DNA from 2 places in the Geobacillus sp. ZGt-1 genome. Region 1 is predicted to be linked to the other one. Evidence: riboswitches for the same ligand, from Rfam matches in the RefSeq annotation. Region 1 holds a riboswitch; the other holds the start of a gene.

The links. A riboswitch is a leader RNA that binds a small molecule or an ion and turns the genes downstream of it on or off. The one in region 1 is predicted to bind thiamine pyrophosphate.
Region 2: linked by a shared signal. The riboswitch ahead of tenA (thiaminase II) and the one ahead of thiC (phosphomethylpyrimidine synthase ThiC) in region 1 are both predicted to bind thiamine pyrophosphate.

What each region holds. Positions count from the first base shown of each region.
Region 1 is NZ_LDPD01000006.1:130,625-134,278, reverse strand. It holds gene thiC (phosphomethylpyrimidine synthase ThiC) at 27-1,715, opposite strand; TPP riboswitch at 1,887-2,000, opposite strand; gene VU18_RS01540 (methyl-accepting chemotaxis protein) at 2,136-3,389, opposite strand.
Region 2 is NZ_LDPD01000008.1:73,381-77,074, reverse strand. It holds gene VU18_RS02575 (ABC transporter ATP-binding protein) at 1-626, opposite strand, end outside; gene VU18_RS02570 (ECF transporter S component) at 641-1,231, opposite strand; gene tenA (thiaminase II) at 1,255-1,938, opposite strand; TPP riboswitch at 2,045-2,152, opposite strand; gene VU18_RS02560 (class I SAM-dependent rRNA methyltransferase) at 2,295-3,479, shown strand; gene VU18_RS02555 (MFS transporter) at 3,543-3,694, opposite strand, start outside.

The DNA of each region.
Region 1 (3,654 bases):
TGCCGAGCATCGCAGCCCGCTTCTTGTCATTGATACAGCGACGACCCTTGCCGAATAAATTGTTGCGCTTTTTCTTTCATCCCCTCCTCTTTGATTTTCCGTTGCAGTTCATGTGAAATGTTCATGGAACAAAATTTCGGCCCGCACATCGAACAAAAATGAGCCGTTTTCGCCGCCTCAGCCGGCAATGTTTCATCATGGTATTCGCGGGCCCGTTCCGGATCGAGGGATAAATTGAACTGATCGTTCCAACGAAATTCAAAGCGCGCTTTCGAGAGCGCGTCGTCACGCTGCTGAGCGGCTGGATGCCCTTTTGCCAGATCAGCCGCATGGGCGGCGATTTTATAGGCCACGACCCCGGCGCGTACGTCCTCTTTATTCGGCAACCCTAAATGTTCTTTGGGCGTTACGTAACAAAGCATCGCCGTTCCATAAGCGCCAATGATGGCGGCGCCAATCGCTGACGTAATATGGTCATACCCGGGCGCGATGTCGGTGACAAGCGGCCCTAACGTATAAAACGGCGCTCCATGACAAATTTCCTGTTCCCGCTCGACATTTTCGCGAATTTTATGCATCGGAATGTGCCCCGGCCCTTCGATCATCACCTGCACATCATGCTTCCAGGCGATTTTCGTCAGCTCGCCGAGCGTCTTGAGTTCCGCAAACTGCGCCTCATCGTTCGCATCGGCGATGGAGCCGGGGCGCAAGCCGTCGCCAAGGGAGATCGCGACATCGTATTGTTTCAAAATCTCGCAGATTTCTTCAAAATGCGTATACAAAAAGTTTTCTTCATGGTGGGCCAAACACCATTGGGCGATGATCGAGCCGCCGCGCGAGACAATTCCGGTCGTCCGGTTGGCGGTGAGCGGAATGTAATGAAGCCGCACACCGGCGTGGATCGTCATGTAGTCGACTCCTTGTTCAGCCTGCTCGATGAGCGTCTCGCGGTACACGTCCCATGTCAGCTTCTCCGGCACCCCTCCTACCTTTTCGAGCGCCTGATAAATCGGCACCGTTCCCACGGGGACCGGCGAATTGCGGATGATGTACTCGCGCGTTTCATGAATGTGTTTGCCGGTCGATAAATCCATGACCGTATCGGCGCCCCAACGCACTGCCCAAAGCAATTTTTCCACTTCGTCTTCAATCGATGAAGAAACAGCCGAGTTGCCGATATTGGCATTAATTTTCACATGGAAACGACGTCCGATGATCATCGGTTCGCTCTCTGGATGGTTAATATTGGCCGGAATAATGGCCCGACCAGCGGCGACTTCTTGGCGGACAATTTCTGGATCGATTTGTTCACGAATCGCGACAAACTCCATTTCTGGCGTAATGATCCCCCGTTTGGCGTAATGCATTTGTGTCACTGTTTTTCCGGGCTTTGCCCTCAATGGACGGCGCACAAACGGAAGCGAACGTTGGATCGCAACAGAAGACCGCTCCATTTCCTCCACATCGCCGCGCTCGACAATCCAGCGGCGGCGAAGAGGAGGCAAGCCTTTCTCCACGTCCGGTTCAAAATCGGGATCCGTATACGGGCCCGTCGTATCGTAGACACGCACCGGTTTGTTTTCCACCATTCCTTGCGGCGTTTTCGTTGGCGATAAAGCAATTTCTCTCATCGGCACGCGCACATCCGGGCGCGACCCTTCGATGTACACTTTGCGGCTTTCCGGAAACGACATAAACGAGCGGATGTTTTCCATGCGTGGCTTCCCCTTTCAACATAAAATGATGAAAAATCAGATCTGAAGCCACACCGTCTGAAGCGGGGCAAACACGAGAATAGGCGATGGCGGCCGATTCAAAATAAAAACAGGTTCCGACACCGGAACCTGATCGAAGGCAAAAGGCCAAATGAACAAGACACGTCCATCTGTTCCCGCTGCCTGCTTCCCTACGCTGGCATGACCCAGATCAGGTTCAAAGGGTCAAAGAACTTCATCGCGTTCTTTTCTCAGCCCGGCTCTCGGACTCCCCTAGCAGATAAGCGTATCACAATGATGACTGACTTTTTTTATTCTATCAGGCAATTGGCAAAGATGCAAACCATTTTATTCCAAACGTTGACTCCCACACGTCGTTTGAAAGCCCCTCTTTCTCGAAGAAAGCGTCCTTTTCCTCACTCACACAGAAAATTTCTTCAGCATTGCCCGCATCTCGTCCGCCATCTGACCGAGCGATGTCGACGAAGAGGCGATTTCCTCGACGGAAGCCATTTGTTCCTGGGTCGCTGCCGATACGTTGGCCGCACCAGACGCTGACTGTTCGACAATATTGGTCATCTGTTGGAGTGCGTCGTTCACTTGACGAGCATGCTCCGTCATTTGCTCGATGGCGGACGATACTTGTCCAATTTGTTTGCTCACTTGGCCGACCTCCTCGCGGATATGGGCAAATGATTGGCCGCATGCCGCCGCAACGTTCAATCCTTTCGCCACTTCGGCGATCACCTGTTCGGCAGACGCAACTGCCCGCTTCGTTTCTTCTTGAATGTAACCGATCAGCTCGGAAATTTGTTGCGCTGAGCGCGCTGATTGTTCTGCGAGCTTCCTCACTTCGTCCGCGACAACCGCAAACCCTTTCCCTTGCTCGCCGGCGCGCGCCGCTTCGATCGCCGCATTGAGCGCCAACAAATTCGTCTGCGACGCAATGCCGGTGATCGCTTCCGTAATCTGTCCAATCTCGTTGGAGCGCTCCCCAAGCCCTTTCACCACCTGGCCGAGCGTTTGCACATGATCGTAAATGAACTGCATTTGCTTGGACATTTGTCCGATTGACTGCTTGCCGTCCTCTGCTTTCGCCGATGTTTTCTCAGCCTGGTGCGCCACTTCTTTCGTATGGAAAGCGACGTCGCTCAATGTTTGGGAAATATCATGCACGGACGCGGCGGTGGTGCGAACAGCATCGGCCTGCTCCTCCGCACTTGCCGCAAGCGTTTCCATCGTTGTCGCAATTTGCTCTGTCGCTTTCGTCGTCTGTTCGGCGACGGCGGCAAGCTGCTGAGAATATTGCGCTACTTCTTCGGCATGATGTTGGACTTGCCCCATCACACTTTGCCAAGCGTTTGCCATATCGTTTAACGACGCCGCAATCGGCCGCAGCTGCTGGACGCGATCAAGAGGTATGCGCACCGTCAAATCTCCGCCTGTCATCTTGCCTAAATGTTCGTTAATAACGGCAATCGGGGCAACAAACCGTCGATAGTTGAGCGTTGCCGAAACGAAGCCGAGCATCGCGCCAAACAGCACCGTAGCAACAAGCGTCCACCAAAATGCCGCCCCGCGAATGCCGTTGACCAGGCATGTGGCCATGCCGATCGCCGCTGTGCCAGGAATGACAACGAACATTGTGCGGATAATATAACTGGATAAAGACAAAGTCGTTCTCCTCCTTTTCCATTATGCAATCGTCTTTTCTTTATCTTCACCGCTTAAATAGATTCGTGAATGATCATTCATTTTCCTTCCTGGCCATAATCATGAATGTGTGGATTTGCAAAGATTTTCTAGTCTAAAAGGCTGGTGAAAAACAACGGATTCGCTCGGTTTGGGAGAAATCGCAAGGAATTAAGTTGTGGCGCCGCAAGACTTTTCAATTTGAACAACAGTGTTGAAGAGCAATATTCCCTCTTAAATCGCCAGC
Region 2 (3,694 bases), on a different contig from region 1:
CGCCCATCGCGGCCGAACAAGACAATGCGATCCACAAAGTCGAGCACATGGTCAATTTTATGCTCGACGATGATGACCGTTTTGCCGCGGCCCACCTGCTTCACCGTTTGCCATACCGCCTTCGTCCCTTCTTCATCAAGCAGCGCCGTCGGCTCATCCAAAAACAAGACATCCGGCTCAAGCGCCAGCACCGAAGCAAGAGCCAATCGCTGCTTCATTCCACCGGAAAGCGTATGAATATCCGTATGCGGAGCGATCTCCAAACCGACTTGGTTCAGCAGGGCACGGATGCGGACGGGCATCTCGTGGCGCGGCACGCTTCGATTTTCGAGGGCAAAAGCGATTTCCTCGTCCGCATACGGCATGCAAAATTGAGCATCAGGATCTTGGAAAACATAGCCCCACCGTTCCGGCCGCTTAAGGCGCTCCGCTTTCATCGGCACATCGATCGAGCGGGGAATGATGCCAGCCATCACTTGCAATAATGTCGACTTGCCGCATCCGGACGGACCAAGGAGGAGCACTTTCTCCCCCTCGGCAATCGAAAGCGACAAGTCGCGAAACAGCAGCCCGTCGCTCCCGGGAAATTTCAGGCGCAGCCGATCAATCGCAATTGCTTGTTTCATCGCCATTCGCCGCCTTACCGGTTCAATGCATCGTAATCGTCTTTCGAGGCCGGCCGCCACATTTGCGTCACTCCGGTTTTTTCGAGCGCTTTCGCCAATGAAACAGCAAGCACGCCGGAGATGAGGATGGCGCCGATAAAACGCGCCAGCAAAAAGAGCGCCATATTCCATGGGGCGAGCGCCTCAATATAGCCTTTGTAAAAGTCCATGATGAGCGAGCCAATCGTCGCCCCGACCGCGCCGAGCGATACAACGAACGTATCAAAGCGCCGATAGCGGAAGGCGGCAAAGACGAGCTCGGCCAACAGCCCTTGAACGACCCCGTAAATGAGCACTTCAAGCCCCCATTGCGATCCCATGATCAGCTCGCCGGACGAAGCCGCAATCTCCGCGAGCAACGCCACCCCTGGCTTGCGAATGAGCAAATAAGCGAGCGAGGAGGCGATAAACCACATGCCGTAAATGAATTGATCGAGATGAAACCCTACTGCTCCCACCGCGCTATATAGCGGTCCCCATAATTTGTAAATAACGCCAAACACAATCGCAATGACGATCGTCGTTAAAATATCCACCAATCTTAACCCTTTTGTCTTCACTTCCATCCTGTTCTCCTCCTTGTCTCACGTCAACGGCTCGCCGCCAATTCAGCCGACGGCCACTGCTCAAGCCGATACGCCATCTCCCAAAACTCGTACTCATATTCGCTGCTGATGAGGAAATGCCGCTTCATCCGATGGCGATCCTCTTCGGTGACCTCGTCAGCGATGTCGTCAAGCCGCGCGATTTGCTCTTCCACAAGCGAGCGGAACCAGTCCGAACTGTAGGTGCCGATCCATTTTTCATAAATCGGATCGTTCGGGCGGCACGTTTTCAAGCGCTCGCCAATTTCGTAATACAGCCAGTAGCACGGCAAAATGGCGGCGATAACATCACCGAGATGCCCTTCGTACGCCGCGCGGTACATGTGCGACGTATAGGCGTACGCCGTCGGCGCCGGAATGAACGCCGCCCTTTCCTCTTCTGTAATGCCCAAGAGCTCGGCGAACGTTTCATGCAGAGACAGCTCGGCTTCGCACGTGCTTTGTGCATGGTGCGCCAACCGGGCTGTCGTCGCCAAATCCGGCGATTTCGCCGCCCCGATCGCCTGCACGCGGGCAAAATGGCGCAAATAATAGGCATCTTGCATCACGTAATAGCGAAACTTCTCGCGCGCAAGCGTCCCTTGGCCAAGCTCCTGAACAAACGGATGGCGGAAACTCGCCTGCCAGATCGGATCGGCCGCTTGGCGCAATTGTTTGGCAAATGACATTCGTTTTCCCCCTTTTTGGCAAAATAAAAACGCCGCTTCCTTTGCCGATTGGCGTAAAGAAAGCGGCGTGGGCATGCGACGTTGGCAAGGCAAAGCCTAGCCTTGCTGTGCTGCTCCTCCACTTCCCTACGCTGGCATTACCCAGATCAGGTGCTAAGGGTCTCAAAGGCACACTTTGATCTCAGCCTTTCTAAAGGCCCCCCTAGTGGATGATGGTGCAATTTTCAGTTTTCTTTACACTTAATCATACCATGGCACGAACGATTGTCAATCTTTTTTTCTCCGACGTTGCGCTATGCGTTGCAATCCGCTATGATGGAAACGCAGCAATTGACGACGGAATGGGAGTGGAAACGATGGCGAAGGTCATCCTGAAAAGAGAACGGAAAAAACGGCTTGAGCAAGGGCATCCATGGATTTTTCAAAGTGAAGTTGACCGCATCGAAGGCGATGCTGCGCCGGGCGACTTCGTTGACGTTTACAATCATCAAGGGTATTGGCTGGCGAAAGGATATATCAACCCCGCTTCGCAAATCATCGTCCGCGTCTTGACGCAAAACCCAAACGATGAACTCGATGAGCGCTTTTTCATCGACCGCATCCGTCAGGCGTGGGCGTACCGTGAACGGATGATTCCCGGCGTTCGCTCCTGCCGCGCCGTCTATGGCGAAGCCGACTTTTTGCCCGGATTGATCGTCGACAAATATGAAGATGTGCTTGTTGTGCAAATTTTGGCGCTCGGCATGGAAAGGCGGAAAGACTGGATTTTGCGCGGCTTGCTTGACGTGTTTGCCCCAAGGGCCATTTATTTGCGCAACGATGTGTCCGTTCGGGAGCTTGAGGGTCTCAAACAAGAAAAAGGCTTTTGGTACGGGGAAGCGGAAACGGAAATCGAAATCGAGGAAAACGGCGTGAAATACATCGTCGATATTGAAAACGGACAAAAAACAGGCTTTTTCTTCGACCAACGGCAAAACCGCGCCGCTCTTCGTCCGCTCATCGGTCCGGAGACAACCGTGCTCGACTGCTTCACCCATACCGGCTCGTTTATGCTAAACGCTTGTCTGTATGGGGCAAAACATGCTACTGCCGTCGATATTTCTGAACATGCCATCGAAACAGCGAAACGGAACGCCGCGTTAAACGGATTCACGAACGTTGAATTTGTCGTCGCCAACGCCTTCGACTATTTGCGCGAATCGGTGCGCGCCGGCAAACAGTGGGATGTCGTCATCATCGACCCGCCGGCGTTCGCGAAATCGGCCCATGCCGTCCCGAAGGCGCTGCGCGGCTATAAAGACATTAACTTAAACGGATTGAAGCTTGTCAAAGACGGCGGCTTTTTCGTCACATCAAGCTGCTCGTACCACGTCCGCCCGCACCTATTTCAAGAGATGATCGCTGATGCGGCATTTGACGCGAAAAAAGTGCTGCGCCAAGTATATTGGAACGGCGCCGGCTACGACCACCCGAAACTCCTTGCCGCGGAAGAAGGCGACTACTTAAAATTCGCCATTTACGAAGTGCATTCCCGGCGGTGACGAGCCGCACTCAAAGGCCGTTTCGATGCGCCGCTGGGCAGAAAAAACGCCTAGGGGTTATCCCTAAGCGTTTTTTCGTTCCCTGGGGCGAAGCGATTGTTCTTTATGCAAGACCGACAGATAGACAAGCATCGAAAGGAGCACCGAACCGCTAGCAGCTAAATAAATGCTCGGATAGCCGAACCAATGGCTGATTTGGCCAAACACCATCGCCC